3 regions of the Marinomonas sp. 63XJN7_7_ISO-PGPR-S23-202 genome follow, and region 1 is predicted to be linked to each of the others. Evidence: predicted binding sites of a transcription regulator. Region 1 holds the regulator's gene; each other region holds the start of a gene.
What was found. Region 1 encodes FNR, which switches genes on or off when oxygen is low (the NO sensors DNR and NnrR bind a similar motif). Its sites were predicted from a motif close to TTGATNTANATCAA; they were not measured.

Region 1 (10,869 bases):
TTCTCTTATGATAAGCAAACACACAATACTTTCCCGTTTCGGCTACCAAGCCTACCGTCCCCTGCAAGAGGAAGCCATTGATGCCCTCTGTTCGGGTAATGATGTTTTATTGATGGCCGCTACTGGCGGTGGTAAGTCTTTAGTCTACCAGTCAGCAGGATTAATACGAGAGGGTATTGGCATTATCATTAGCCCACTCTTGTCGTTAATGGCGCAACAGGTAGAAACGCTCCGAAAAGCAGGTGTTAACGCCTATTTTTTTAATTCTGCTTTAAATATTGAAGAGCAAGACGATTTGGTATGGGCGCTGCGGCATGATCAAGTGGATTTGCTTTTTATGTCGCCTGAGAAAATTGTGCAGCCAACCGTGATGGGTTTTTTAAAAGATATTCAAATTTCTATTTTTGCCATCGATGAAGCCCATTGCATCGCTCAATGGGGAGAGGCCTTTCGGCCAGAATACAGTCAACTTGGTGGGCTTCGCGCCACTTTTCCTAAGGTTCCGATTATCGCGTTAACCGGCACGGTCGATCAAAGAACGATTCAGACTATTAAAAATTCTCTACAAATCAGTGAGTGTTTATTATTAAAAAACAGCTTTGATCGGGTGAATATTGAGATTCAAATAGCTCAAAAGCGTAAAGCTAAACAACAAATACTGTATTTTTTGCATCATGAAATGGCGGGTGAAAAGGGCATTATTTATTGTCGCTCACGGAAAAAAACCCAAGAATTGTCAAGTTGGCTTGAGAGTCTTGGATTAACCAGCTTGCCTTACCATGCGGCAATGCAAGAACAGGATAAACAAACGCATCATCAGCGTTTTCTTAATGAGTCTGGTGTCATTATGGTGGCAACCACTGCCTATGGTATGGGCATTGATGTGGCCAACATTCGTTTTGTTATTCATTACGATTTGCCGAGCAGCCCAGAGGCCTACTTTCAAGAGGTTGGTCGTGCTGGCAGGGATGGTAAGCCTGCAAAGTCTTTATTATTATACGGGCTTCAGGATATGCTACAGGCGCAACAATTTGGTGATGATGAAAGCCATGATCGATTGAGTGCACTTTTTAAAGTGCTTGAAAGTCGAGGATGTCGACGCAAAAACCTTCTCGCACATTTCGGGGAAGAGATTGGGCCTTGTGGGCACTGTGATCGATGTTTGTCGCCGTCTTCTGAGCAAAACGCAACCATTGCGGCACAAAAAATGCTTTCTCTTATTTACTATACAAAAGGGATCCAGCCTTTCTCGGTGCTTATTGATGTTCTGCTTGGAAAACGCAGCAAAGCGGTTATGAAAATTCATGGTGAAACGCTGCCTTTATTTGGGAAAGGTAGAGAGTTTACCGACACACAATGGAAATCGGTGATTCGACATTTAATTGGATTTGGTTATATCAAAATAGACCATTCAACCACTTTTTGTGTGCACATGAATCAAAAGGCCAAGCGAGTATTGAAGGGGGAAGAACAAATACTTTTGCCCCATGAGCGTTATTATCCAATATTAGATGAGAATAGGCTTCATAAGGAACTGACGGATTGGCACAAATTAAAAGCGTGGAAAAGTCGGGATCAAAATAATCCCTTGTCTGATCGTCAATTGCGACTAGTACAACAGCATAAACCGAGCAATGTCGCCTCATTGAGTCGTTTAACAGGGCTATCCGTTGAAGCAATTTCTTCTTGCGCAGACCAATTGTTAACCATCATGCATGACGTAAGAACAAACGAGGAATAGGGCCAATGTATGCAAAAAGCCAACTTTCTTTCGATATGAGTAATGAAGCCTATGAGTCTGATGCGCCAAAACAGCCTCTCGCCACGATACAACGAAAAGTTGCCGATTGCATAAGCAGAGCAAATCAATTCTTCGGTACTGAGTTTAAGTTACCCAATGTGAATCTACGGCAAAAGGGTCGAGCAGCAGGCACTGCGCATTTGCATAAAAATGAAGTGCGCTTTAATTCGTATATGTACCAGCAAAACCCTCAGGATTTTTTGGACACGGTTGTGCCCCATGAGGTTGCTCATATTATTGTATTTCAGATATACGGAAATGATGTGCGACCGCATGGTAAAGAATGGCAGGCTGTGATGCACAAGGTGTATGGACTTTCGCCACAACGTACCCACAGCTTCGATGTTCCTCCTCCAAAACACAGTTATTACTACCAATGTCATTGTCAAACGCATACTTTCACCAAACAGCGTCATACTAGAGCACAAAAAGGCACTGAGTATATTTGCAAGCTGTGCGGGACTAAGTTGCATTTTGTTGATAGCTTGTCAAAGCGTTAATGATGTGCAAGCTTTTTATCAAGTTGCTGCTTTTTTAATGCGACAAAATAATGATTATAGTAAGATAGCGGCATTTAGTTTATAGCGTGTACATAATGGATTTATCTAACAAACCGAAAGAAAAACTTGAGTTTAATAAGCTGCAAAAGCGTCTAAGACGCTTGACAGGTCAGGCCATTGTTGACTTTAACATGATTGAAGAAGGTGACAAGGTGATGGTGTGCCTGTCTGGCGGTAAAGACTCTTATACTATGCTTGATATCTTACGAAATTTACAAGCCAGCGCCCCCATACATTTCAGCATCATCGCTGTGAATTTAGATCAAAAACAGCCCGGTTTCCCTGAGCATGTGTTACCAGCCTACCTTGACGAAATGGGTGTCGATTATCATATTTTAGAGAGAGACACTTACAGCATCGTCAAAGAAATCGTTCCAGAAGGTAAGACCACTTGTGGCTTATGTTCTCGCTTACGTCGTGGTTCACTTTACGGGTTTGCGGAAGAGATTGGCGCGACTAAAATTGCCTTAGGTCATCACCGAGATGACATACTTGAGACGCTCTTTTTAAATATGTTTTTCGGTGGTAAGTTAAAGTCTATGCCGCCTAAACTGTTAAGCGATGATGGAAAGCATATGGTTATTCGGCCATTAGCTTATTGTAAGGAGAAAGACATTCAAGCGTTTGCTGATCTGAAGGCTTATCCCATTATTCCTTGTAACTTATGTGGTTCACAAGAGAACCTGCAAAGGCAAGTGGTTAAAGATATGCTTCAGCAATGGGAAAAAGATTATCCGGGAAGAGCCGATTCTATGTTTACCGCTATGCAGAATGTGGTGCCTTCCCATCTTGCTGATAATGATCTGTTTGACTTTAAAGGCTTAAAACAATCAGAAGATGCATTTAATAAATTGAATATTATTTCACTATAGGAAAGTTCTAATGAAACTAAGCAATAAAGCACTATTGTTGACCGCAGGGTTGCTAAGCTCTTCCATGGTATTGGCTTCTAATGCTAGCGTGGACTTAAGAAACGATTTGTTGAAGGCGGATGCTAGTATTGATGCAGGCCCTTTTTCAATCGATGCGGGGGGAACGCACGATACGGATAAAGATACCTCTTCACTTTATGCTGGACTGGGTATTCGGGACACAAATGCGACTGGTCCATTGCAGGTTGGACTGGGAGCGCGTCTTTATGCTCTAGATTCTGACTTAAAAGGCGAAAATAATGATCTTGCATTGGCGGTTGCGTTAGGTGGTTGGTATCGTTATACCTTCCCTATGGCAAATCGTTTAAGCATATACGCTTCGGGTTATTATTCTCCTGAGGTGCTAACGATTTCTCGATTGGATCATATGTATACTTATAACGCTCGCCTCGAGTATATGGCAACGCACAACACCCGTGTTTTTGTTAATTATGGTGCGACAGAGGCCATATACAAAAGTGGTCAGCGTCAAAAAAGTAATGATGGCGTTTCTGTCGGTGCCGATGTGGCTTTTTAAAGGTGCATAAATAAAAAAGGTGGCTAATGCCACCTTTTTTATTGATTGATTTTCTCGTGCATCAAGCTTCAGTCTTTAGAAAGAGAGACAGATGCGCAGTCAATCGCCTTCGTATGCACACAGGTTAAAAACGGGTATGTTTCTATCTTGGAGTTTTTGGCTTCCGCCTAAGTCAGGCAAGTCAATAATAGCGGCCACTTCTTTAACCTCTGCACCTTGGCTCGTTATAAGCTCAATAGCAGCTAATAGAGTGCCGCCTGTGGCAATCAGGTCATCAAATAACAAAACACTATCGCCTGCTTTTACTGAGTGTTCCTGAATTTCCAGCTCAGCGGAACCGTATTCTAAGTCATATGCTTGTGAAATGGTTTTGCCAGGCAATTTCCCTTTTTTACGGATCAAAATCAGCGGCTTTTGTAGTTCATACGCAAGTACTGCTGCGATGAGAAAGCCCCGAGCATCAATACAAGCGATATGAGTAATATCGCTGGTAATGTAGCGATGCACGTAGGCATCGACCACCATGCGCATACCTTTTGGGTCGCTAAAAATAGGAGTGATATCTCGAAAGTTGATGCCTGGCTTTGGCCAGTCTTCAACAGAACGAATTAATGACTTAACGTAGAAATCATCATAAAGCATAATCAAAGTGCGCCTAGTTTGTAGTTCAAAACTGAGCTATTTTACCACAATCAGGCGCAACTCCCACGAGTTTTTGCATTTCTGGAAGGTCAATAATGGATATTTCTTTGCCATCTACTTGGATTAATTCATTTTTTTGGAAGCGTGTGATTACACGACTAACGGTTTCGACTGCCAAGCCCAAATAATTGCCAACCTCACCACGAGACATGGAAAGCCGGAAGGATGTTGCAGAATAGCCGCGTTTTTTAAAGCGATTTGATAGGTTAAGCAGAAAAGAGGCCACTTTTTCATCGGCATTTTTCTTGCCTAGAAGAACCATCATTTGCTGGTCATCGCCGATTTTACGGCTCATTACCTTGAACACCTGGTGTTTGAGGGACGGAATTTGTGAGGAAAGGTTCTCCAAATGACTAAATGGGATTTCGCACACAGTGGTCGTTTCCAATGCTTTAGCAGAAATAGGGTAAGTATTATCATCAATACCACTTAGGCCAACCAACTCGCTAGGGCAGTAGAAACCAGTGATTTGTTCTTCCCCAGAGGAAGTAATGTTAAAAGTCTTTAAGGTGCCAGTTCTTACCGCAAAGACAGAACTAAAAGGCTGGCCTTGATGGAATAGCACTTCCCCTTTTTTTAGGGGACGTTTGCGTTCAATGATTTGATCTAGCCGATTGATATCTTCGTCTGCCAGAGCAATGGGTAAACATAGTGCGCTTAAGCTGCAATTTTGACATTGAGAAGATAGCTTGCTGCTGAAACGTGATTGTGTGTGTGTTGTTGCGGGCATTTCACTCTCCCTAGATTATATTACTTTCGAATACTTGACTACGCTGTTCAAATGCTTATCGAACGCCATGCATACGCAGCGAATAAGTAATCGTCCTCTGTCTGTTACTTTTATAATAGTATCTTCTGGATGGCTAATAATTTCAATAATGCCATCCGCTTCAAGCTGCCTTAATTTGGCAAGTTCTACTGCAAAGTACTCTCTAAAGTGGATGTTAAACTCTTGTTCTATTGTTTGAAAGCTTAATTTAAATTGACTAATAAGTGTCATAATGACTCTGTGTCTAATTCTATCATCATTATCACTGATGTAACCTTTCATTATAGGAAGCTGACCATTTTCTATGCTATTTTGATAAAGAGACAGGTCGGTATGGTTTTGGATATAAACGCCGCTTAAGTTACTGATTGCGGATACCCCAAAGGCAATTAAATCCGTATCTGCATGGGTAGTGTACCCCTGAAAATTACGCTGTAATTTGCCTTCTTTTTGAGCAACCGTCAAGGTATCATCTGGCTTAGCAAAATGATCCATGCCAATGTACACGTAGCCATATTCTATTAATGTATCAATGGTCATTTTTAGAATATGCAGTTTCATTTCTGCAGAAGGCAAACTGTTGTCTAGAATCCGTTTTTGAGCTGGGAACCGTTCTGGTAAGTGGGCGTAGTTAAAGACGGAAATACGTTCCGGCTGCAATCTCAAAACGGTGTTCAATGTCTCTTTAAAGCCGTTTAAAGTTTGGAACGGTAAACCATAAATTAAATCAAAGTTAATAGAGCGTATGCCAAGTTCGCGGCAGTCATTGACGAGCGCTTCTACCATTTCAACTGGCTGTATTCGGTGAATGGCTTTTTGGACAGATAAGTCAAAGTCCTGAACCCCTATGCTGACGCGATTTATTCCCATATTTGTTAAGAGGGTTAGTTTTGATTTGCTGATCTCGCGGGGATCAATCTCAACGCTATAATCCTGGCTACCGTCTGTGATCAAAGAAAAATGTCGATTAATGACATCAAATAATTGTTGCCACTGTGGTTCAGACAAAAAGGTTGGTGTGCCGCCCCCAAAGTGCAGTTGTGTCACGGGGCGATTAGCATCAATCATTAAGCTACGTAGGCGTATCTCTTCTCCAAGTAGTTCCACATATTCCTCGCCTTTGTCGTATTGTTTTGTCACAATTTTGTTGCAGGCGCAGTAGTAACAGAGGTGGGCGCAAAATGGGATATGGAAGTATAGGCTGATTGGGGCGTCTGAAGGTCGTAACATTCTGTCGATGAGAGCAATTTTGCTAATGGAGGCATCGAACAACGGCGCTGTCGGATAGGAGGTATACCGAGGGCCTGATAAGTTGTATTTTTGAATGAGTAATGGATCCCAGATCATGATATTTTCCTATTAAATTTTCTAATGGCAGTTTACTCTTATGAGGATTCTGTTCGTATGACTTGGATCAAAGTTTTAAGGTCAAAATAAAAATCTTACGGTTCAATAGGGAAATTTTTATTCAGATTAAAAAACATACGCTTTTAGTATTGGGATACATCCATGCAAACACTTCCTATTTATCTTGCTCATGGAGCAGGAGCTGGTCATACAAAAAATGGCTTTTTGCAATATATTAAACGCCAGCTAGAAGAAAAAGGCTGTCCTGTCATACCCGTGACTTTTGCCTATATGCGCGAACAAGAAGCCACTGGCAAAAAGCGTCCACCACCGCGTTTCAATAAGTTGATCCCAGAGTTTACGGAGAGCCTTAGTACCTCGGAACCACTCATTGTTGCGGGTAAATCGATGGGAGGGCGAGTGGCGACGCAACTGACAACGGATAGCAGAGTGAAGGGTGTTATTTGCTTTGGCTTTCCTTTTCACCCTCCTGGTAAACCGGAGAAGCATCGTTTGGCGTTTTTGGATTCTGTTGATGTTCCATGCTTGATTATTCAAGGGACAAGAGATGTGTTTGGTAAGCCAGACTGGGTTTTGGAGCAAACACTCAACAAGAATATCGATATTATGTGGGTTGAAGGGGCGGATCACGATTTTAAGACACTCAAAAAGCAGGCGATAACGCAAGAGCAGGTGGCTTCAATGGTTGCTAGCATGGTTGAGCGTTGGTTGTCAGAAAAGTTTGTCTAGCTGACATGGAGGTTTATAATAGGGGTAACCAGTCGGAGGATCAGATTATGAAACACCATTCATTATTAGACGCTAGCGGATTAATGTGCCCAGAACCCGTCATGATGCTGCACGTGGAAATGAAAAAAATAGAGCCGCTTGAGGTGTTAAAAGTGGTGGCAACTGACCCATCTACAACCAGAGACATCCCCAACTTTTGTCGATTTTTAGGTCATACTTTGGTGAAACAAGAGCAAGAAGGTGAGTCTTATTATTATTGGATCCAAAAAAGAGAGGGGTAAAAAATAAGGGGCTCAAAGCATAACTTTGAACCCCTTATTTTTGAAAGTAAGGTGCTTTATCTTCTATTAGGCAACCCTAAGTTTTTTGCTGTTGTATTTTTCGCCTAATAAAGCAATTTTATAGATGTTTTTAAAGCTAGAGAAAGCAACGTCAATATCTAAACGCAGTTGGCGAGTGATATCGCTTGCAGAAACCAAGCCGCGGATGGTTTTTGTGTCTTCATCAATAACGAGTAAATGCTGACCTTCCGTTTCACGTTGGCTATAAAGTAAAGATTCGATATCTGAATTTTTTAGTGAAGCGTAAGATAGGGCGAGAACTTTGTCTTTTGGTTTCATTAAGTCTGCAACAAGTAGCTCTGAGCGAGCATAGCCATTCGCCACGTGCTTGATAAAAGCATCTTCTGACAAGTCTTCTAGACTGATGACACCAACAAAATTATTTTTTGCATCGACCACCACTTTCATGCGGACGTGTTCTTTTCTCATTAGTCTGACTAATTCGTCGGCGCGCGTGTTAGATTCGATCACACGAGGGGCAGATGTTTTAAAGTCTGTAAACACGCATAAAGCAGGTGAGTATAGTGTTGTATTTTCGATAGTTACTGGCCAGGTTAAGGTGTTGATTTCTCTTGTTGAAACGTAAGTTAATGTTTTCATGATGTATTCTCCAAAGTTTAAAAGTCAGAAAGAGCGAAGCTATATCAAGAAAACTGGCGGTGCTCTAGGGTGAGTTTTGGTCGCTAGAAAGTAGCCAACTTGTTCAATATAATCGCTTGAATTAGTATAATTTTTAGTCAAAGTAAAGAGGTGAACAGAAGCGCTAACTTGCTCTCCTTTTATTGCTTTTTCTTGATCGAGAGCAACCTCTTCACAGTAAATTTTTGCTACATTAGGCTGAAGCCAGCGTTGCTTATTAATCTCTTTTGCTGTAGCGCGACCAGATAACGCCAGTAAAGACGAAATGATCAGAAAAGAAATGACAAACAATCGGGAGTTCATACACGCCTTAACCTATGATTTATATTAATAAATATATGCCTCTCTTAGAAAAAAACCCAGTTTTTTTTCAATATACCTCATATTTTTCAATATTAAGTTCTTTGTAAATAGACTGTGATGAAAGCGTCTGATTGTAGGTTAAATACATTATCATTATGTAAAAAACGATAAGCGATCATAGAAAGGGCGTCAAGCAACCTAATTTATCTAAATAGAGCAGATCGCTTATACAACGCATTGTTTACATCGCTGATTACTTTCATTATTCAAACCTCTTATCCGTTATAAGAAAAATGCGACCAAAATGATTTTGTCGCATTTTGACTTGTGCGTCGTTTAAGGTTTTTAGATGCGATGATCGACACCGTGAAATCGATAACTTTCTTGCTTTGAGGTTAAAAAGCGGCAGGGAGCATTACGACGGCTTCTCCTGTGACGACAACTTTACCATCACACTCGCAGACTGTTTTTAGCGTCACACGGCGTCGGCGTTCATTAATCTCCGCTACTGTAATTGTTGTAATGACATCTTGTCCAATATAAACAGGTGCTCTGAATTTAAGGCTTTGTTCTAGATAGATACAGCCAGGCCCTGGTAACTTAGTACCAATCGCCGCTGAAATAAAACCAGCAGAGAGCATGCCATGGGCGATGGGCTTGCCAAAACTTGTGGTAGCAGCGAAGTCCGCATCTAAGTGAACAGGGTTGGTGTCGCCTGTCACATGGGCAAAGCTTTGAACATCTTCTTGGCTGACGGTTTTGATATAGGTGGCCGTTTGATTAATTGATAGTGCTTCTAAAGAATAGCCTGCTGTCATTGTGAATCCTTATATTTGATTTTCCCGCTATGGTACACTTTCGTCGCTTCATTCTTAAGGGGTATCTATGGTTAAGTTAGTGATTTTTGATTGGGATGGAACCTTATTTGATTCCATTGATAAGATCTGTGTTTGTATGTTGCAAGCTGCAGAAAATGCCATGGCGCCTAAAAGAGAATACTGTGATATACAAAATATCATCGGTTTATCTTTAGATGTGGGGATTAAGACTGTTTGGCCTGAGCTCCCAATTGACACATTAGATAAGATAAAAATGCATTATAAACGTTTATATGTGCAGGCAGACCAAACGCCACCTTTGGCTTATGATGGAATGTCTGAGCTTCTTGAGCAGTTGAAAAAACAAGGCATGTTGTTAGCGGTTGCAACCGGAAAAACTCGTCGTGGGTTAGATCGTATTATGTCGCTTACGCAAACAGGCCATTACTTTGCAGCGACACGTTGTGCGGATGAGACGCTATCGAAACCCCATCCTATGATGCTCGAACAAATCTTAGCGGAGCTTAATATATTGCCAGAAGAAGCGGTGATGGTCGGCGACACCGAATATGATCTTAATATGGCTAGAGCTGCCGGGGTAGCGGGTATTGGTGTGTCTTATGGTGCCCATGACAAAAAACGTTTAGCATCCTGTCAGCCACAAACAATTGTCGACAATTTATATCAATTAGCTTCCATTTTAGGGAAATAGAGCATGAGCTGGACCGAAGAAGAAGACAAAAAGAACCAACAAAACCCAACGAATCAGCAAGGCGAATTGTTTGAACATGACGATGCTGGACAAAACCGCAATAGCGAGAAAGAAAGAGATGGCAGCAAGGCATCTGAGGCGAAGTTGGATGACAACCAACAGCTCTGGCGCTTATTAGAGAAAACACTAAGTGATAATGTGATTGAAAAAAGACGCGCTCGTCGTTGGAAGATTTTTTTCCGTTTTACCAGTTTGATTATTTTATTATGCATAGTGGGATTATGGCTTGGTCGATCCGCCTTAGATGCCAATGTGTCTGGGCAAAATACGGTGGCCATCATTCCCATGGATGGGGTTATTGGTAGTGGTGCAGACATCGATGGAAATGAATACGTGGATATTTTAGATGATGCCTATAAGAATCCCAATCTAAAGGGTGTAGTCATCGACATGAACAGTCCTGGCGGCAGCCCTGTCCAAGCTGGTATCATTTACGATGCCATTCGTAAAAAAGAAAAATTGTATCCGTCTATTCCCATTATTGTGGTGGTAGAAGATATGGCGGCATCGGGCGGCTACTATATAGCCTCAGCAGCCAATAAGATTTATGCCAATAGGGCAAGTTTAGTCGGTTCCATAGGCGTTATTTCTTCTGGCTTTGATTTAAGTGGCTTAATT
Region 2 (10,869 bases), 2.3 Mb from region 1:
TGCGATTGATGCATTGGATGAATTAGAACTGGAAACTATGCAAGGCAATACTCAGTTGTCTTACGAGGCAATTGGTGTATGTGGTTTGATCACGCCTTGGAACTGGCCGATGAATCAGTTGGTGGTCAAGGTCGCTCCGGCCTTGGCAGCCGGTTGTACAGTAGTGGCAAAGCCATCGGAGTATTCACCGTTATCCTCGCTTTTGTTTGCCCAACTTATTGAAGAAGCGGGATTCCCTGCTGGGGTTTATAACCACATAACGGGCTATGGAGAAGTTGCTGGTGAAGCCTTGTCCGCCCACCCTGATGTCGACATGATATCTATTACGGGCTCGACCCGAGCAGGTATCGCGGTGGCGACAACCGCTGCACAAACAGTAAAACGAGTTGCACAGGAGTTAGGGGGGAAATCGGCTAATATTGTCACCCCAGAAGCCGACCTAAAAACGGCGATATTCGAAGGGGTCGGGGCTTGTTTTGTGAACTGTGGTCAGGCTTGTCGTTCGCCGGGGCGTTTATTGGTCCCGGCTGACAAAATGGAACAAGCTAAGCTATACGCCAAAGAAGCCGCTGAAGCGCATACGGTTGGTCATCCAGAACAAGATGTGAGCCTTGGCCCAGTTGTTAACCTACTGCAGTTTACTCGCATACAGTCTTTGATTCAGTCTGGCATTGAAGAAGGTGCGACCTTAGTTAGTGGAGGACTGGGCCGACCTGATGGTTTGGATTCAGGTTACTATATCAAGCCCACCGTTTTTGCTGATGTGGTTCCCGGCATGTTAATAGAGCGTGAAGAAATCTTTGGGCCAGTAATAACGCTAATCTCGTATCAAGATACTGATGAGGCGATTCGTATCGCCAACGATACGGTATACGGACTGTCTGGCTACATTCAGTGTCCTGACTTAGAAAAAGCACGCTATATTGCGCGACGTTTAAGAGTCGGATCGATTTGGATAAATAATGCAGCCTGGGATGCGAGAGCGCCTTTTGGTGGCTATAAACAATCAGGTAATGGTCGAGAGCATGGTAAATGGGGACTGCACGACTATCTTGAAATTAAATCGACAGCGGGTTGGGGCTAAGCACTGAAAAAATCACTTCTCAAGCATACTGTTTCCTCCCCCAGCGGTTTTGCCCATCTCTACGGTGGGCTTTTTTATCTAGCACTTCTTTTCTTCTTATGTTGATGAACTTACACTGGCCTTGCTTGTCTTTAAGACAGGTATTCTTGGGCATAGTAGGTAGAGCATTCAATGGAAATCAGTCGTACTCATTCCTGGTTTGACGCAATAAAACGCGTCGAACGAAGTGTTGTTTTTCAAGGTTTTATCATCAGTGTTATTGTTGTTGCCGCGTTGACGGTGGGCGCCAAAACCTACCCGTTACCCTATGGCATTGATAAAGCCATTAATTATCTTGATACCTTTATTACCGTCTTTTTCCTCTTGGAAATCAGTTTGCGTTTTTTGGCTAGCGAATCCAAAGTGCGCTTTTTCAAAGAGCCTTGGAATATTTTTGATATAGTGATTGTGGTCGGTAGTTTGGTACCGATATCCGATACGGACATGGTGTTGGTCGCACGTTTGCTGAGAGTTTTTCGGGTATTACGTTTAGTCTCCATCATTCCTGATCTGCGTTTTCTTATTAACGCTCTGTTTAAAGCCATTCCGAAGATGGGCTACATTGCATTGCTGATGTTTATTATTTTTTATATATTCGGTGCTGTTGGGTCGATCTTTTTTCAAGGAGTAAATGATAAGCTTTGGGGGAACATTGCGATCTCCATGCTGACCTTATTTCGTATTGCCACGTTCGAAGACTGGACGGACGTCATGTACGAGACAATGGAAGTTTATCCACTGAGCTGGATTTTCTATATTGTCTTTATCTTTCTGACCGCGTTTGTGTTTTTAAACATGATGGTGGGTGTAGTTTTGGATGTCATGACACGAGAAACCGCCGCACAGGATCAGGAAAATCAAGAAAATAACCACCAAGCCCTGGTGGAACAGATCTCTCAACTGCAAGCCCAAGTATCACGCCTAGCCGATAAGCTAGACGCGCAGCAAGGTAATGATGAGCACAAGTAACGAAGGGCCTGTAAACCTCTCGAATTATGAAGAAGGTGACGTATAAAATGATAGATGATCTCTCTAAGTTAATGGCATTCTCTACCTGTAGCTACGCTGATTTTCTTGCGGACGATGCGTTTATGGACTTTGGCATAAAACCGCTATGGTCTGGAGCGCCACGATTAGTCGGCAGAGCTTTCACTGTGAAATGTGAGCCTGGTGATAACCTGATGGTGCATGCCGCTATTTATCAAGCGCCGCCAGGGTCGGTACTGGTGGTTGACGCTGGCGACAGTCGCTTTGCGGTTGCTGGTGGTAATGTCTGTGCGACGGCGGCTGAACGCGGTATTAGCGGTTTTATTATCGATGGTGTGATTCGCGATGTGGCAGAGGTTCGCGAGATGGGGTTCCCTGTCTATGCACGGGGGAACGTTCCAAAACCGGGTAAAAAAGCCAAGTTAGGGAAACTGGAAACGCCCATTCAGTGTGGTGGCATCACTGTCAATAACGGCGACATCATCATTGCTGACGAAGAGGGGATTGTCGTGATTAAAGCTGATGAGGTGGACGCGATATTAGCGAAAGTTGAGGCCAAAACGGCAAAGGAAAGTGAGCAATCTTTAGCCGACTGGCAACAAGCCCATCAACAGAAAATAGCATCGCTTATCTCCGCTTGCAAAGCACAGAGTTAGAGTAAAGAAAGATCTTTTTATAGTTGGTTGGCTCGACGATGAGCCAACCAATGCCCACCCAATGTGTTCATCAGTAAACCAAACAATACTAGGATAATACCAATCCATTGCATGGGGCGGGTGGTTCCGTCTAATAAAAGTGCCGAACTGCGGACTTGCATTGTTATTAGTTACCTTTATACCTTCACTTTCTTTGGCTCTGATTCCGTATTTTTTAGGTGATAATGTTGAACTGAGTTTATGTCCTAGTTTGATAGTCGGAGTGACAAATGTTGTATCAAAAGTTTAACAGTCAGCATGAAATAGATGAGCAATATAACCCTATGTTAGGTAAGGATGCCGCTTCTATTTTAGCCAGTGTTGCGAAAAAAAGTGATGACACATGTGATGTATTGGGAGCACCGGAAACGCTAGCATTTGGTCCTACTTTAGATGAGCACCTAGAGGTATTTAAAGCTGCAGAGTCAAAAGCTCGTTTGCATATTTTTATCCATGGAGGATACTGGAGAGCCTGTAGCAGTAAAGAGTTTGCCTTGGTGGCTCGTCAGCTGGTGCCGGCGGGAGTTACGACACTGATCGTTAATTATTCCCTTTGTCCTAAAGTGAGCATGTCCGAGATTGTTCGCCAGGTGAGATCCGCAGTGGCTTGGGCATGGCATAACGCTGATCAGTTGGATATTGATCGAAATCGCATTTCGATCTCTGGGCATTCGGCTGGTGGACATTTGGTCGGGATGTTATTGGCGACAGATTGGGAAGGTGAGTATGGCTTACCAAGAGATGTGATTAAGGGGGCGCTTGCGGTCAGCGGGCTATTTGATTTAAGGCCTTTTCCGCACTCATGGTTGCAGCCAGTGTTGCAATTGTCTGAACGTGACATACAGGATTTAAGTCCTATTCATCTAGAAGCGAATTATCCTATTCCAGTAAAAATCAGAGTGGGGTCGTTGGAGTCTGAAGAGTTTCATCGTCAATCTAAGGTTTATGCTAGTCATTTATCGAGCAAGGGGTTTGACGTTGAGTATGCAAGTGTTCCTAATGTAGATCACTATAGTGTGCTCGATCACTACTATAAAGCCGATGGGATGTTACTAAAGGATATACTTGAGATGTCCTCTATTTAGACCTTAGCTTGGATGGTTCGGTAGCTTAATCGCCTAGTGACTCAGATTGCTGATTGGCAGGCTTACGTTGCACGCCTCACGGATAAAATCGACGTGCAACAAGTTAGAAATATGAATTTCTCTTCGGTTGCAAAAGGACGTTTAAGCGGTACGCTGACTGAGTTTCTTTAGCCAGCGGCCACCGAATGTGTTCATCAGTAAACCAAATAGTACGAGGGTGATGCCAATCCATTGCATGGGGCTGATGGTTTCGCCTAATAAAATCGCCGATGACGTTAAGCCAACGATTGGCACGCCTAAGCTTAGTGGTGCGATGGTGGCTGCCGAATAACGGGACATCAAATAACTCCATAAACCATAACCGCCCACCGTGGCGAAAATAGACAAATAGGCTAAAGTTGCCGCTGTCGACCAGTTTATACTCAGTAAGCTGTGTGTGATCACCTCTGGACCGTCGATAAACCAAGAACAGAGAAAGAAGGGGATGGGCGGAATCCAGCAGCTCCAAATGACCAAGTTAACGTTGGCGTGATAGCCTTTTTGACCGATTATCTTGGTGCTGATATTACCCAATGCCCAAGAACTGGCGGCAGCAATGGTTAAACCAAAACCGATGGCTGTCATTTCATGATGACTGTTCGATAGGGCGATAAAAGCCAAACCACCCGCAGAGATAGCAATGGCGAGTAGCTGATAGGGACGAACGGATTCTTTTAAGAAAAGCACGGCAAAGAGTAGGGTGAAAATGGCCTGAGATTGTAAAACCAAAGAGGCGAGACCCGCTGGCATTCCAAGTTCCATCCCGGTAAACAATAGAGCAAATTGTCCGAAACTGATCGGTAAAGCGTACCAAAACCACCATTTTAGTGGTGTCTTGGGTCGTTTGAAGAAGAAAGAACCGACCACAGCGACAATCAAAAAACGCAACCCGCCCAGTAACATGGGAGGCAGGCCATCTAGCCCCCAAGCGATGACGACGAAATTTAAGCCCCATGCAACGATAATTGCCAGTGCCAACAGCATATCTTTACGGGTCATGCGGTAAATCCCTTTAGCAGGTATGAGAAATAGAGGGGGATTCTACGATGTTTCCACTAACTTGCCTATGCACAGATTGGCGAATAATGTGACAGACAGATTAAGGCTTCATCATAAAAAGGCTACCAGTGGCAGCCTTTGCGGTTGAAAACGAACGATGCATTACGTCGTTCTAAATCTTTAAATAAACAATAATATGGCCAGATTCATCACTTGAGACAGAATGGCGATGCCGATAAATCCACCTAAATACAGCAGACAAAACCACTGCCAAGGCTTTAGCTTATCGGTTTTGGCTTTTAATGCTTTTAACATATTAATAACCCTCCTGATAATCTTCTACTTTGCCTGAAAAGATGCGGTATCCCCACAGGGTGTAGAGGCAAATAATTGGAATAAAAATACACACCCCAGGCAAGACAAACACTAAGGTTGTTTTAGGTGAGACGGCTTGCCACAAGGTCAGTTGTTGCGGAATCATGTACGGGAAAATACTGATAACTAAGCCTGCTAAACCAAGCAAGAAGAGCAAGATGCCACACCAGAAAGGGCGGGACTCATGGCGATGACTGTGAAGGTCTTTCCATGAGATCACCCCAGCAACAAGGCAGAGCAAAGGCAAAGGTGCAAGATAAACAAAGTTCATACCCGAGAACCAGCGCTGATAAATATAAGGCTGGGTAAGAACAGTCCAGACACTGACAACAATCATGGCAATCAGTACGGTGACCAATAGCGTTTTGGCAATGTTGGCCGCATGGGCTTGGATGTCGTGGCGGCTTTTCATAAATAAGTAACAGGCCGCTAACATGGCGTAGCCTGCCATGACCGCAAAGCCGGTGAAGACCGTAAAGGGCGTGATCCAATGCAGACTGGAAAAGGAGCTGGAGTCTGCTGGAATGCCCTGTACCACGGTGCCTAATACAAGCCCTTGGCAGAAAGCGGCAATCGCAGAACCTGCGCTAAAGGAAAGATCCCAATAGGCACGAGAACGATCGGATTTGAAGCGATATTCAAAAGCGACCCCCCGGAAAATCAAAGCAAACAACATCAGCATCAAGGGGATGTACAAGGTTGACAGCAATGTACCATACACTGCTGGAAAGACGCCGTATAACAGCGCACCACCCATCACCATCCAGGTTTCGTTGCCATCCCAGACATGTGAGATGGACTGCATTAGATGATCTCTCTCCCCTGGCTTATCGAACCAGGGGTATAAGATGCCAATACCTAAATCAAAGCCATCTAGAGAGACATACATGAAGATAGCAAAGCCTAGAACCAAGAAATAAAATAAGGGTAAATCCATCATTTCTCTCCTTCCGGATGATGATCTTCATGTTTAAGGTTTTTTACCCAAGCAAGGGCGTAACCTGGCGCATTCATACCAATAAGTTGCTTTTCAAGCGTGGCCATTTTGGGTGGCCCTTTGCGGATGAGTTTGCGCATGAAGTACAAGTAAACAAGCCCCAATAAACTGTAGATAATAACAAAGGCGATCAAGGTAAAAAGGACACGCTGCGCGGGCAATGGAGACACCACATCGACGGTACGAACCAGGTTATAAACCACCCAGGGCTGACGTCCCACTTCGGCAACATACCAACCAGCAATGGTAGAAACGACCCCCATTGGCGTGAAAAACACCACGGCACGTAAAAACCATTTGTTTTCATACAATCTGCCTTTGCGACGCAATACCAAAGCCGCTAAGGCAATTACTACCATACCGATGCCCAAACCAACCATGACGCGGAACGACCAGAATACCAAGGGAGCGTATGGTCGGTCTTCTTTAGGGAAGGCTTTAAGACCGGTGACGGCGCCGTCAAAAGAGTGCGTTAGAATGAGACTGCCCAAATGCGGGATGCCGACTTGGTAATCATTTTGTTCGGTTTTCATATTAGGGATGGCAAAGAGTAGTAACGGAACGTTGCTCTCTTTTGCTTCCCAAATCCCCTCTATAGCGGCGAGCTTGGCAGGCTGATGTTCTTTGACTTCAAGCCCTGATTGGTCGCCCACTTCTACTTGAACCAGTGTCAACACCAGCAACATCCACATGGTCATGGATAGTCCTTTTTTGGCGAAGTTCGTGTGTTGCTTTTTCAATAAGTAAAAAGCACTCACACCAGCAACCAATAAACAGGCGGTGATAAACGAAGCCAACAACATGTGGGTAACGCGATAAGGGAAGGATGGATTGAAAATAACATCCATCCAGCTATCTACATGAAACACGCCATTGACGATTTTATAGCCTGCTGGGGTTTGCATCCAGGAGTTGGCGGCCATGATCCAAGTAGAGGATATCCAGGTACCAATTGCCACAACAAGGGTCGAGATGAAATGTACTTTTGGTCCAACCCGTTGCCAGCCAAACAGCATGACACCTAAGAAACCGGCTTCAAGGAAGAAGGCCGTCAGTACTTCGTATACCAAGAGTGGACCAAGCACCGGCCCCGCTATCTCAGAGAATTTGGAAAAGTTGGTACCAAATTCGTAAGACATAACAATGCCGCCAACCACGCCCATACCAAAGGTAATGGCGAAAGGCTTAATCCAAAACTTGGCAAGTTGCAAATAGCGAGGGTCGTGGGTTTTAAGCCATAACCCTTCCCAGATCGCAATCAAGGTCGCTAACCCTATGGTGATGCTGGGGAATATAATATGGAAGCTAACGGTAAAGGCGAATTGCACTCGCGATAGCATCTCAGTGTTTAGATGTTCCATATATTGACCTAATAAAGCAGTGAACAGGAGGATAAGCCCCTTAAAACCTTGGCTTATCCGTTAGGATGAGAACGGTGAATTAAGACTTTTTATTAGACAATTCTTTGATCGCAAGCGGCGCAATTGCCAAGCAAATGATGATGGAAAAAGCGATGATTTCGGTCATAAAAGAAGCATTATTCATGGCGGTTATCCTATTATTTAAAGAAGTATTGAGATAAATCAATTATTTGTTCTGCATATAGCAAAGCCCATGCCAGTCTGTGAATTGTCTTTAACCTTATGAAATATAAGAAGAAAAATTTTATGCTTGATATAGGTGTAAACAATGTTTACGATTTTTGTTCTGTTTAGGTGTAAACGAGGTTTACAATGACATTTTCTTTGATGCTCGAAATTGCCATGCTGTTATGCAGCGTCTGCGGCCTCTTGGTCGGAGCATGGTTATTATGGCGGGCTCGAAAGCAATACGATCTGCAAGCCCTAGCCGGATTTGCCATTATGATGGCCATTTGGTGCTTTGGTCATGTCGCTATGTTGCAGGGCTATGACGTGCTGGGGGTGAGTATCATCCTCGCCAACCCCTTTATGCCGACTTTCTTTTTGCATTTTGCTATTCGTTTTGTGAACTCGGGACCAGCACAAACCCCTTGGTTAACGCGCTTGTCGCAGTCTATTCCGTGGTTTTATGTGGCGAGTGTTGTCGTGGTGCTATGGAGCTGGTGGATACAAGGCGGTGCGTCGACCAAAACCTTGCAAGTGGATTCATTCTTCATTTTTACCCGTAGTGGCATTGGAAACTTGGTGTACACCGTGTTATTGGGGGTATTGGCCCATGGTGTCTTGTTATATGGCTGGTATCGACATAAAGGCAATAAGCGCCGCTCGATTTTGGCCATGTTTGGCGTTGGGGCCTGGGGACTATTACTTGCAACCAGTTTTGTTTTTCCCTCATTTGGTATTGGCTGGTTTCCTTATCCCATGCTCTTGCTACCGACCTATTTGCTCTTGCTAGTCTACGCTGTGGTGCGCTATCAAATTTTAGCCGTGAATGCCTTCGCTAACCGCGCCTTGCTCTGGGTCGCGATGATGTTGGTCATTTTATGCTTGATTGCCGTCATCAGTGTGGTGTCTGGACGCCTTGGATTGCAAGCGTTAGCCAATGTACCCAGTTGGCAACTTTGGCTCTATTCCTTGGTGGTGGTGCTACTTGCCACACTGCTTTACCAACCGCTGAGTCGTCTGATCTCCCGTTTGATTTACCCTGGTGCGGCGCTTAATGAAACCGTCCTAGAAACCTGGTCTACCCAACTCAACCAGGCTCAAGATTGGCAAGAGCTAGTGAAAATTGGTGAACACTTACTCTCACGACAGATAAGACACCGTGTGTTGATTCGTTTAAACATTCCTTCTCTTCTTGAGCTTAATGCACACACGGAAGGAGGGCTTTCTTTGGCTGTCTCTCGAGGAGAGAACGGTTGGCACTATAGCCTTGTTGGATGGGGCGATACCAGTCCAGGAATGCGCTTGAGCGCCGAGGTGTTTGGTTCTTTATTTTCGACCAGTTGTGGCTTATTGGAGCGCTCACTGGCTCTGGCCGAAGCCGAGCGAAAACGTTCAGACGAGAAGCATTTAGTGGAGCTTGGGGGCTTGTCGGCAGCCATGGCCCATGAGTTGCGTAATCCCCTCAATATTATTGCCATGGCGGCTTACGATACGTCCTCCGACATTCGTCAACATATCCAGACACAGTTAAAACGTGCAGACCGTTTGGTCAGTGATATGTTGGTGTATTCAGGCGGGCTGTCACTGCAACCCGTTTCGATATCAATAGGAAATTTGATCCAAGATATGTTGGCGCAAACCGAGTTGGGAGGGATCCAATGGGATATGGAGATTGAAGAGAACCTAGTGCTAGAAGCCGATCCCCAGCGGTTACAACAAGTGTTCAACAATTTAATTGATAATGCGGTGTCTTTTTTGCGCAACCAACCGGATCCGCGCTTGCTGATTACAGCGAAAACAGTGAACGCGCAGTTTGTACAGGTACGAGTACATAATAATGGGCCTAGGATAGATGCCGCGTTGCAAACGTCCTTGTTTCAGCCATTTGTGACGAAACGAGCAGGGGGTAGTGGGCTGGGACTCGCCATTGTGCGACGGATAATTGATGCGCATCATGGTGAGATTCAACACAGAAACGATCTCGGCTGGCCAGTGACATTTGAACTCAGCCTTCCCTGTTCCCAATCTAATAAACAATCAGTATCAACAATGGATGAAATCTATGGCAACCAATAAAATACTTTTAGTGGATGATGAACCAGCTTTTCGTGAATTAGCGGGTCGTTGGTTGACCAGGCAAGATTATGAGGTTCAAGGTGCGGGGACGTTGGATGAAGCCCGTGCGGTGCTGGCCTCGTTTGATGCCGATTTAGTGCTGTTGGATCTTTCCATGCCGCCACACTTTGATCCGCAACTTACTTTGGAGTCCATGGCGGATTTTGAGGGGCGCCCAGTGATTATCATTACTGGCAATGCGGATCGCGAGCTGGCTTTGAAAGCGGTGTCCCTTGGCGCATGGGATTTTATCGCTAAGCCAATTGACCCTGATATGTTAGCCGTTGTGGTACGTCGAGCCATTACGAAAACCACATTGGAACGTGAAATTAGCCAGCTTAAACAGTCTACTCAGCAGCCGACGGGGGCCGCCAGTTATTTAGGTCTCTCCCCAAACGCGCAGAAAGTTCGAGCGTTGATTGAACGTATTGCACCGACCAATGTAAGAGTCTTGGTGACAGGGCCTTCTGGTACTGGCAAAGAAGTGATTTCCCGTGCTCTGCATGATGCTAGCCTGCGAGCCAATCATGCTTTTATTTCAGTGCATTGTGGGGCGATCCCAGCTGAATTATTAGAAAGTGAATTATTCGGCTACGTGAAAGGGGCTTTTACCGGCGCGGAGAAAGACAAGGTGGGATTATTAGCGCTGGCGGATAAGGGCACTTTGTTCTTAGATGAAATTGGTGAAATGCCGCTGCCTATGCAAGTGAAACTGTTACGAGTCTTGCAAGAAGGGACGTTCTTCCCCGTCGGTGGTCGTGAACAAAAACACATTGATGTGCGAGTGATCTCGGCAACCAATGCGGATTTGGTCGAAAAAGTTCGTGATGGCTCCTTTCGAGAGGATTTGTATTATCGAATTAAGGGC
Region 3 (10,869 bases), 2.5 Mb from region 1:
TATCTACAGAAACATCGACGCTTTGCCCAGGCTTCACATAAGTTAACTGTTTCTCTGTGAAGTTCGCTACGATGCGTTTATGATCTGATACCAACATCATTCGAGTCGCCCCTGTATCCGTGTATTCCCCCACGAAAGGCAGGTGCGCGACAATGCCATTACTTGGTGCAACGACCTTGACATAACTTAAGTTCAACTTGGCTTGATCCAGCGCAGATTGATAGATTTTATAGTTGGCCTGATCTTCAACGGGCATGTCTGGATTGCCACCCAAATCCGCTTTCAATTCTTTAATCGTGTTTTTCAGCTCAGCCACATTCAAGGCACTGACACGTACTGCTTCTTGCGCTTTATCGTAATCAGAGTCTGAAATGAAATGCTTTTTAAACACATTTTCTTGGCGCACTTCCTCACGTTGATTAAAAGCCAATTGCGTTTTGGCTAATTCGAGCTTGACCAATGCCTGTTGATAATCCGCTTTCTTAGCTAATAAATTATTCCGGACTAGGTCCAATTGACTTTTGGCCTTATCCACGGCCAGTTGGTAAGGTCTCGCATCAATGCTATACAGTAATTGCCCTTTTTTTACGGCTTGGTTTTCTTTCACATCCACCGTTTTGATGAGCCCAGACACTTGGTTCGTAATGGCCGTCATATTCGCTTGCACATAAGCATCATCCGTTTCCACGTCGCGCCCACCCAGCATATAGATGACGGCTGACACCAAAACGATCAAAAGAGGAACGCCTATCAGTAAGATACGACGCTTTCCTCTATTGGCAGATTGCTTTGTCTCGATTGGGTTATTATCTTGTTCACTCATGTTATTTAGCTCTCCAAAAAGAGTCGATCTTGTCGCTTTGGTTGAATTAAGGAGCCGGTAGCGCTAAGAGGCACTCTCAGATGGGTCGTCTTGCAAATTATGGTGTATCTTTTCCAACAAACCTTTCAGTTGCTCTATTTCAAGCGCGGTTAACCCATCAAATGCTTTCAGTCTCACTTCACCAATCGCTTGGTTTATATGCATCAATTGCTCGGCAGCCGCGTCGGTCACATACAAGCAATAAGCCCGACGGTCAGCAGAATCCGCTCGTCTTTCCACCAAGCCCGCTTTGGCTAATTGATCAATTAAACGAGCCAGAGAAATCGGCTGAATTTCCAAGTGCTCAGCCAAGGTAACTTGTCGAATCCCCGGATAACGGGAGACGGAAAGCAATGTTTTCGCCTGCATCAGTGTCATAGCCGTTGAGTTTTTGTTGTACTCACGACGCATCAAACGCAGCACATCTGTCATTAAGAAACCGATACTGTTACCTAGGTTTTTATCCACCATATTCTCCCCAATTCAGTATGCTTTGATTATTATATACATAGCTTATTATATTCAATGCTTGTTATTTAAAGTACGTAATGGTTCCTTAATAGATCTGGTTTTAACCACATTGTTGGGAGCCCAAACGCTACCCACCCCAAAAAAAAGTTGCTAATGTCGTAGTCCGACAAATCAACCATAAGGACATTTCATGAGTCAGCCCATTTTATTGATTACAGGTGGTAGCCGAGGTATTGGTGCCGCAACCGCGCTCTTAGCAGCCCAGCAAGGCTATGAAGTCATTATCAACTATCGACATGATGAAAGTGCCGCTAACGCCATTCAGCAGTCGATTGTCACCGCAGGCGGGAAAGCTCATTGTGTACAAGCTGATATCAGCCAAGTCTCACAAGTACAAGAAATGTTCTCATTGATTCGGAAAAAATGGGGGACAATTCAAGGATTGGTCAACAGTGCCGGTGTATTGGATCAACAAACCTCTTTTGTCAACACAACCCCAGAGCGTTGGCAACGCATTTTTCAAACCAATGTCTTTGGCACCATGCAATGTTGCCAAGAGGCTTTCCAAGACATGGCGCGCAGCAAAGGCGGACAAGGTGGCAGCATAGTCAATGTGTCATCGCTGGCTTCCGTGTATGGTTCACCCAACGAATACGTGGACTATGCGGCGAGTAAAGGCGCGGTCGATTCTTTCTCACGCGGGTTTGCACTGGAAGTCGCCGGTGACGGCATCCGCGTCAATGTTGTGAGACCAGGCCTTATCTATACTGATATGCATGCTGACGGTGGCGAAGCGGGCCGTGTGGATCGAATCGGCCCAAACTTGCCCCTACAACGAGGCGGTCAGCCAGAAGAGGTGGCGGAAGCGATTGTGTGGTTGCTGAGCCACAAATCCAGTTATACCACTGGCGGTTTTATCGACGTGGGCGGTGGTCGTTAATAAGAGGACGCATCCACACCACAGGCAAACGAACTCGCCAAAGGATAAGGCCCTTGTTGATAGACCGCATAGGAAGGATAAGGGCACAGTGGTCGAGTAATGCCAATCATGCTTTTGGGTAACTCTGGGTTGAGAAGGCGTGTCGCCGCAATAATAGTATTAGGACGTTGCTGCCTTTCCACCCAGTTCACTAATGGCCTTAACATATCAAATCGATCCAGCGTTGGGCCGCCTTCTCCGTGAGACATGCCAGGCACACGATAAAAACGTACAAAATGATCGGCTTTACCCGCTAGATTAAAATTCAGGTAATCATACCAGCGCATGGTATCTCTCACCGAAAACGCCGGGTCACTATTACCATGGAAAATAATCATTTTACCGCCATGCTTTCGAAATACCGTTAATTTAGGGTCCATCACATCCGGTGGCGTCATGACGGTCATAGAAGATTCAAGAAATCGCTTATTGGTTGCGAAAATTTTCGGAGCATCTTTATCAAAGTCAAAATCCAATAAGAATTGCTCCAGTGAAAACGGGTTACTCGCGACGTTTACTGGCGGTGTCATAAAAATCGTTGCCAAAGAAGCCGCCCCCAGAACATCGATTATCGGCTTACGAGACCAATTATCTACCGTACTTTCTATTTTCCAAGTACGCCAGTTACTGGACAGCATCCCTGTATCGTAAACCCAGCTAGAATAAAGCGCTTCATTTCGACTATTATGCGGCCCCTGGAACATACGAATAATCGCAGCGACTTTTTCCTTAGGAAGGCAATCACGATCAAATTCGCTTTTACACGCCAATGAAGTGGGTTCAAACTGACGTTGACAGGCCTTAGAAGCGAAAATTAAATGGTCTCGCAGACCATCCAAACCATCACAGCGCCGCAATAACCCTCGTACAAACAAGGATAAGTCCCGTGGGGTCAATGCCTTGGCAAGATTTGCGTTAACCACATGAAGAGACTGTATATCCCAGGCGTGTTGAAGGGCGGCTTTGGGCATATTGATCCCAGGATAGCCAACTAAAAGTCCATCAAAAAAATTCGGAAAGCGCGTAGCGGCGACCATCGCCACACGCCCGCCATTGGAGGCACCAATGCCATAACTGTAACGAATAGGCGCATTGTAATATCGCTCCGTCATTAAGCGAGCAATGGGATAAAGCTTACGAACTACATCGTAGCCAAAATCGCGGCGAGCTTGAGGATCATACCCAAACATAGCACTGCCGACCAAGTTCGATGAGCCACCTTTACCCTGACTATGTCCTCCATTACTGGAAATGACCGCAAAGCCTTGATTCACCGCATACTGGGCAGTGACTTGTCCTGTCATATTGCCAAGGGCTGGCCTGACCACGCCACCATTGTCTCCATTAAACTGATAGGCAAGACGTCCTTGCCAAAAACGCGGTAAACGTATTTCAAACTTGATTTGGTAGCGCTTTCCGTCAACACCTAAACGCTTAGGAAGCGCCCCTTGCACAAGACAATAGGGATAACGCACCTGAGCATCAGGAAAGTGCATATCGGCTCTAGCACTCACTCCTTTAGGCAAACTTAATACCAGCTCTTGGCAACTCATCGCATTCGCGGTGCCAACGAAAGCGGATACCAGTACAGCCCAAAAAGACACAAAAGACCACTTCATCACAAAATCCTTTGTTTTGAAAACAAAATACTCGGTTCAATATAAGAGAGCTATCTCAACAAGTCTTAAACATGCGGGTCAAAAACACAAGATTCATTCGTAACAAAAGCAAGAGGAAGGCAGAAAATAAGCAGAATAGAATAATAAAAAACGGGCCTGAGCCCGTTTTAGAAACACCTTAGTGCGCTGACGCAAAAACTAAAAAGTTAGCGGGCAAAGCTCTAAAATCTACTGACATCGTGATACTTAAAGCCGTTACTGTAAAAATGGAAAAGAAAAACACCTGACGTGCCCATCCATTAATATCAATATCCTTGGCATATCCCTTAAGGGCCATACCAAGCCACCACAAACTGGTTGCAAGCGCGACGACCATAAAGCCGATACCAACGTAGCCAGTCAAAGGCAATAAAGCGGATACAATCGCAAAGGCCGCAATGTGCAGCACAATGTGTCGCTTCGCTTTGGAAATACCTTCAGCAACGGGCAATACCGGAATATTCGCCGCCGCATAGTCTTTGTAGCGAAAAATAGCAATGGCATAAGAATGCGGCATTTGCCAGATAGAAAACATCGCTAACAAAATAGCAGCACCCGCATCAAACTGACCGGAGGCAGCACAGTAACCAACCACTGGCGGTACCGCACCCGATAAACTACCAATAAAGGTGCCATAGACGGAATTGCGTTTGAAATACATGCTGTACAAAACAACGTACACAAAGTAGCCAAAACCGGCAAAAAACACAGCCACCCAATTGGTAAAGTAAGCCAATAAGCCAAAGCCGATTAAGCCAATCACCAATGAGTGGAAGAAAGCCGCTTTACCAGACATTTCACCCGTCACAGTGACACGGTTACGGGTACGCTGCATTTTCGCATCAATGTCTCGGTCAATGTAATTGTTCATAGCACAGCCAGAAGCCACCACCAGCGATAATCCAATCACTGTCGCGAGCATCAGGGTCCAATCAATCTCGCCGCGAGAGGCTAAAAAGAAGCCCCCCGCAACAGAGATAAGGTTGCCCATAATGATGCCTGGCTTAGTCACCTGAAGATAACGCTTAAACATCTTTATGAACTCCCATTGGATGCGCATCACTTATAATGAAAGAAGTCCGCATACTCATCACGTTCACTTACATCATCATCGCGTTAGATGCGTAGATAATCCAAACGGACAATCCAACAACCATGATAATGATCACAAAAGCAAAGATGATAGAATAAGTGTCCAACTTACCTTCTTCAGAGAAGTTCAAGTGAAGGAAGTACTTCATATGAACAAAGATCTGCACGATTGCGAATATAACAACCGCAATGTAAGTAGGCCCGTTCTCAAATGCTCCAGTCATGACCATCCAAAATGGAATCCCTGTCAAAATGGCTGACAGGATGAATCCTTTAATGTATGAACCATAGCCGACATGCGCATGAGAATTGGCTTGAGAAGAATGATCACTCATTAGACCGCTCCCATCAGATAAACAACAGTGAAAACACAAATCCAAACAACATCTAGGAAATGCCAGAACAAACTTAAGCAGCTAAGACGAGTCACTGTTCGGCTACCAAAGCCAGACTTAACCAGCTCAACCATCAGGATAAGCATCCAGATCAAGCCCGCCGTCACGTGCAAACCGTGGGTACCTACCAGCGCAAAGAACGCAGATAGGAAAGCACTTCTTTGTGGACCGTTTCCTGAATCAATAAGATGATGGAATTCGTATAATTCCATACCAATGAACACGGCACCAAATGCAAAGGTCACAAGCAACCATAGCAAAGTACCGGCTTTATTGTGTTTATGAGCACAAATCATCGAAAAGCCGTACGTAATACTTGAGATAAGCAACACTGCGGTTTCGACGAGGACAAAGTCCAGCTCAAAAATATCTTTACTGGTTACACCACCCGCTGTGTTCATAAAGAGCACAGCGTAGGTGGCAAACAGAGACGCAAATAATAAACAGTCCGTCATCAGGTACAACCAGAATCCGAACACGTTATGAGGTGCTGGATCGTGATCATGGTGCTCATCGTGAGCAATATGTGCATTCATATGTGTCGTGCTCATGATTACCCCTTAGCCACGTTGTTACTGTCTAAATGCGCCGTCTCAGTACGTATGATCTCATCAGGCTGGATATAGTAATCCACATCAGAGGTATAAGCTCGAGACACCAAAGAAATAAACCCTCCCAATAGTCCAAGAGCCGCTAACCACCAAATATGCCAGACAAGAGCAAAGCCCATGACGGTAACGCATCCCGCAATCGCCATACCGGCCTTAGTATTCTTAGGCATATGAATTGGCTCATAGTGGTCTTTACGAACGTAGGCGGTGCCTTTTTCCTTCATATCAGTAAACGCATCGATATCATGAATCGTTGGAATCTCAGCAAAGTTATACACTTGTGGTGGCGACGCAGTCGACCATTCAAGCGTATGTCCATTCCATGGATCGCCTGTTGTATCTAAGTTGTCCTTACGATCACGGAAGCTCACATACAACTGAAGAAGCTGGAAGATAATACCGGCCATAATGACCAATGCACCGATCAATGCTATGTATAACCACATATCCCATTGCGGGTTATTAGTATGGTTTAGACGACGCGTCATTCCCAAGAAGCCCAATACGTACAGAGGCATAAAGGCTAAGAAGAAACCAATTAACCAGCACCAGAAAGCCGCTTTACCTAACTTAGCGTTAAGGTGGAAGCCCATCGCTTTCGGGAACCAGAATGCAAAACCAGCCAAATAGCCAAAGACCGCACCACCAATGATGGTGTTATGGAAGTGGGCAATCAAAAACAAGCTGTTATGCAATACATAGTCCGCACCAGGTACAGCAAGCAATACACCGGTCATACCACCGATGGTGAAGGTCACCATAAAACCAAGTGTCCACAGAACAGGTACCGTAATGCGAAGGCGACCATGGTACATAGTGAACAACCAGTTAAACAATTTCACACCCGTCGGCACCGCGATAATCATTGTCATCACACCGAAGAAGGCGTTGACATTGGCGCTGGAACCCATGGTAAAGAAGTGGTGAAGCCATACGATGAAACCCAGAATGGAAATCGATGCTGTCGCCCATACCATGGACTTGTAACCAAACAAACGCTTGCCCGTAAAGGTCGATACCACTTCAGAGAAGATACCAAATGCAGGAAGCACCAGGATATACACCTCAGGGTGACCCCATGCCCAGAACAAGTTGATATACATCATTGAGTTACCACCACCTTCGTTTGTGAAGAAGTGGAAATCCAAGTAGCGATCAAGCGTCAATAGTGCCAATACAGCAGTCAAAATTGGGAAAGATGCCGCGATCAAGATATTGGCCCAAGTACAAGTCCAAGTGAAGATCGGCATATCCATCAATTTCATACCAGGGGCACGCATTTTGAACACAGTTGCCAAGAAGTTAACGGCAGTCAGTGTTGTACCGATACCCGATATCTGCAATGCCCAAATATAGTAATCAACCCCCACGTCCGGGCTGAACTGCAAACCAGCCAATGGCGGATACGCCACCCACCCTGTTTTTGCAAACTCCCCGATAAACAAAGAAATGTTGATTAGGATGGCGCCACCAGCCGTTAACCAAAAACTTAAGTTGTTTAGGAACGGGAAGGCAACATCACGGGCACCAATCTGCAGCGGCACTACGATGTTCATCAAACCAATCATAAATGGCATCGCCATAAAGATGATCATGATGACACCATGAGCCGTAAAGATTTGATCATAGTGATGCGGAGGCAGATAACCTGGGTCACCATCAGTAGCCAGCGCAAGCTGAGTACGCATTAAGATGGCATCTGAGAAGCCTCGCAGCAACATTATCAAGGCCAGTACAATGTACATGACACCAAGACGTTTATGGTCGATTGACGTTAGCCAATCATTCCAAAGAACCCCCCACTTATTATAGCGAGTGATCAAGAACACAATTACCAAAGCCAACACAGCAACAGCACAGAAGGTTGTTACTAGGATAGGTTCGTGGTATGGAATTGAGTCCAAAGAAAGTTTGCCTAGAATAGACATTATTTGTCTCCCTCCATATGCATCTTGTGAGATGAATCTTCAGACGAGCCGTGGCTCATTTCACCGTGTGCCATCCCACCTTGATTCATATTGCTATTCTTCATCTGACGCATCATTGGGACATCAAAAGAGGTACCTTTCAATATATCCACCGTGCCGTAATCTTTCATGAACTTCATAACGTTATTCATGAAAATACCAGGCTGAATAGAACTATAATATTGAACCGGTGTCGGCTTATAAACGTGAGCATGTAAGTTGTATTTAGCAAGTTCATTGTAAGAACTCTGATTTAAGATGCCGTTGTTTTTCACGCCGCTAATAGATCCAGCTTTCACACCTTCAACCCACTTATCAAAGTCCGCTTCGCTATCCATGGCAATGGCATTAAATTTCATACCCGTAAAGCCAGGACCACTATAGTTAGCCGAATAACCTTTATAGGTACCAGGCTCATTGGCAATCAAATGAAGCTTAGTCACCATACCCGCCATCGAGTAAATTTGACTACCCAACTGAGGAATGAAGAACGAGTTCATTGTTGCCTCAGACGTTATCTTAAATGACACAGGAACGTTAGCTGGGAATCTCAGCTCGTTCACCGAAGCAATACCAAGATCCGGATAGATAAACAACCATTTCCAGTTCATCGAAACGACCTGAACGTTGATATGATCTTTATCCGATTTCAAAGGCTTGTAAGGATCTAATGCATGGGTTGACTTCCAAGTGATCACGCCAAGAATAATGACAATGATAATAGGAATCGCCCAAACAATAGCTTCAATTTTTGTAGAGTGCGACCATTTTGGTTGGTAAATCTCATTGCGACCTTCACGATATTTCCAAGCGAAATAAAGTGTCATAAAGATCACAGGGATTACAACAAGCAGCATAAGAACAGTTGCAACAATAATAAGTTGCTTCTCCTCAATACCGACTTGCCCTTTAGGATCAAGCACGCCACCCTGACAACCAGCGAGTAACGCCACTGTTATCGCCAAAGCGATTTTACTTAGGATACGAGTTAACAAGAGAATCATCCTCTAACCCTGAGGTTCACAACACTGCAACTTGCCCATCAAGAAGCAGAACGAAAAAACCGATACATTACCGGCATTTCAGCAAAGATGTTCCAAGCACTGCGAACAGCACTAAACCACCATTACCTCGTTAGTTCTTATTAACGAAGTAATGGTGTTATTGGATCACCTAAATCTGAAAGAGATAGCTCTACACCTAGCTTCCTGAGGATCATTCGCGATGATCCGAGCAGGAGAACAGCCCAATAAGGTGGTCATTTGACAGCGAGCAAAGTTGATACCTGTCAATGTCAACAGGTATCCAACCAATATAACGAGAGCAGAAACGCTGCTGATTGACAGCAACGCGTCTAGAATTTGGGATTGAAGAACAATGAGATACGATGGAATGAAGGCATCAGACACTAAACAAAACGTCAAAAAAGAGCACATAAAAGCCACTAGCGAAAAAAAGGCCATTTGTGTAGTAAAAGACTCTATTTTAGAGAATAAGGTGCTACATTTGTTCACTTTTTTTTCCAAAAAATTGCTATAAATCCATAAATAAGCCGCTGTATAAATAATGTAGACAGGCAGCTGACACTTTTATTTGTATTTGTTGGGCGGAATATAACAAAAAATACCCACGGCACAAACCCCAGTGTAGCCTTTGAGACCACTTTCTTCACGATTTTTTTTCAAAAATCCTTTTTATAAAACACAAAACGACATTTTATTTACAATATAATGTGCCTATCTTTAGGACAGATTTCTCTACACACCTCAGCCAACGCTTGCACCAAAACGCGCATGACGTCTTCTGGTGTGCTACTAAACCCGAGAATGAATCCCTGTCGGCTAGGCTTGTTTACAAAGTAGTTCGACAAGGTCGATAACAGGAAACCTTGCTCTTTCATCCTCGCCGCGATGACCTCATCCCACAGCGGTTGTTTCAGGCCCTTAGACTCGTCTTCCTCTGTCTGCTCAACGGGGCCATGCGGCTCATCAAACCAACACGGTGCCAATTCAATCAAAACATGCATTCCACCACTTGGTCGTTGCCAAACAAACCAAGGAACAAGACTCGCCTCCAACAGTACCAGCAAGGCATCTCGCTTTAAGCGATAGTAACGGCGCATACGATTCATATGTCGACCAAAGTTCCCCTGAATCATAAAATCCGCTACGGCAGGCTGTATGGGTAAAGAGACGGAAGAACCTAGCAACTTCTGGCTCCTTGCCAATTGTTTAATATGCTTCAAAGGGGCGATAATAAAACCCAAGCGCAGGCCGCGAAAAAGCACCTTGGAAAAGCTACCAATAAAAAACAAACGTTCCTTTGCTACCTCATGCAAACTCGCGGTTTGCATGAGCGGTACATTACTTTGCCCCTGATAGACAAACTCATTGTCATAATCATCTTCTACTAACCACCAAGAAGAGGAGGGATCTTGTAAACGCTGAATCCACTCTTGCCGTCTTGGCGAGCTCATTGTCATACCTAAAGGATACTGTCGGCCGGGTGTCAGCACAGCGACATTATTTGGAGAAAAGCTAGAACCGTCTGCAGATTGCAAACGGGCGCCATCATCGTCCATGGGCAGAAGACCAACGTTTCCTTGTTGTGAAAGTGTCTCGATTATCGGCAAATAAGTGGGATCTTCAACCCACCATTTGGCTTTTTTCGCAACATTGACGAAAACATGTTGCAGCTGTAACAAAGCATCGCGATTACCCGCTGTCAAGAATACTTGCTCAGAATAGCATTGCAAACCTCGAACTTGATAAAGGTAGTCCCTGATTGCTTCTTTCAGCGCTGGCAAACCCGATTCATAATCACCATTTAATACC

Region 2: the regulator FNR is predicted to act here: its motif matches at 7,874-7,887, upstream of AC0VYG_RS22280 (cytochrome ubiquinol oxidase subunit I).
Region 3: the regulator FNR is predicted to act here: its motif matches at 9,314-9,327, upstream of cyoA (ubiquinol oxidase subunit II).

The regions. Positions count from the first base shown of each region.
Region 1 covers NZ_CM149677.1:2,567,529-2,578,397, reverse strand. The annotation lists gene AC0VYG_RS11875 (RecQ family ATP-dependent DNA helicase) at 8-1,741, shown strand; gene AC0VYG_RS11870 (SprT family zinc-dependent metalloprotease) at 1,747-2,301, shown strand; gene ttcA (tRNA 2-thiocytidine(32) synthetase TtcA) at 2,397-3,233, shown strand; gene AC0VYG_RS11860 (YfaZ family outer membrane protein) at 3,244-3,810, shown strand; gene AC0VYG_RS11855 (adenine phosphoribosyltransferase) at 3,910-4,452, opposite strand; gene fnr (fumarate/nitrate reduction transcriptional regulator Fnr) at 4,478-5,242, opposite strand; gene hemN (oxygen-independent coproporphyrinogen III oxidase) at 5,258-6,628, opposite strand; gene AC0VYG_RS11840 (alpha/beta family hydrolase) at 6,791-7,378, shown strand; gene tusA (sulfurtransferase TusA) at 7,426-7,659, shown strand; gene AC0VYG_RS11830 (CBS domain-containing protein) at 7,726-8,319, opposite strand; gene AC0VYG_RS11825 (hypothetical protein) at 8,359-8,649, opposite strand; gene AC0VYG_RS11820 (MaoC family dehydratase) at 9,057-9,479, opposite strand; gene AC0VYG_RS11815 (HAD-IA family hydrolase) at 9,547-10,191, shown strand; gene sppA (signal peptide peptidase SppA) at 10,195-10,869, shown strand, end outside.
Region 2 covers NZ_CM149677.1:4,837,381-4,848,249, reverse strand. The annotation lists gene AC0VYG_RS22320 (aldehyde dehydrogenase family protein) at 1-1,084, shown strand, start outside; gene AC0VYG_RS22315 (ion transporter) at 1,256-2,092, shown strand; gene AC0VYG_RS22310 (RraA family protein) at 2,140-2,766, shown strand; gene AC0VYG_RS22305 (hypothetical protein) at 2,784-2,927, opposite strand; gene AC0VYG_RS22300 (alpha/beta hydrolase) at 3,036-3,890, shown strand; gene AC0VYG_RS22295 (EamA family transporter) at 4,032-4,928, opposite strand; gene AC0VYG_RS22290 (hypothetical protein) at 5,109-5,243, opposite strand; gene cydB (cytochrome d ubiquinol oxidase subunit II) at 5,245-6,243, opposite strand; gene AC0VYG_RS22280 (cytochrome ubiquinol oxidase subunit I) at 6,240-7,661, opposite strand; gene AC0VYG_RS22275 (ATP-binding protein) at 8,034-9,962, shown strand; gene AC0VYG_RS22270 (sigma-54-dependent transcriptional regulator) at 9,949-10,869, shown strand, end outside.
Region 3 covers NZ_CM149677.1:105,834-116,702, reverse strand. The annotation lists gene AC0VYG_RS00545 (HlyD family secretion protein) at 1-823, opposite strand, end outside; gene AC0VYG_RS00540 (MarR family winged helix-turn-helix transcriptional regulator) at 887-1,333, opposite strand; gene AC0VYG_RS00535 (SDR family oxidoreductase) at 1,524-2,273, shown strand; gene AC0VYG_RS00530 (tannase/feruloyl esterase family alpha/beta hydrolase) at 2,270-3,931, opposite strand; gene cyoE (heme o synthase) at 4,110-5,003, opposite strand; gene cyoD (cytochrome o ubiquinol oxidase subunit IV) at 5,071-5,397, opposite strand; gene cyoC (cytochrome o ubiquinol oxidase subunit III) at 5,397-6,008, opposite strand; gene cyoB (cytochrome o ubiquinol oxidase subunit I) at 6,011-7,996, opposite strand; gene cyoA (ubiquinol oxidase subunit II) at 7,996-9,039, opposite strand; gene AC0VYG_RS00500 (aminotransferase-like domain-containing protein) at 9,756-10,869, opposite strand, start outside.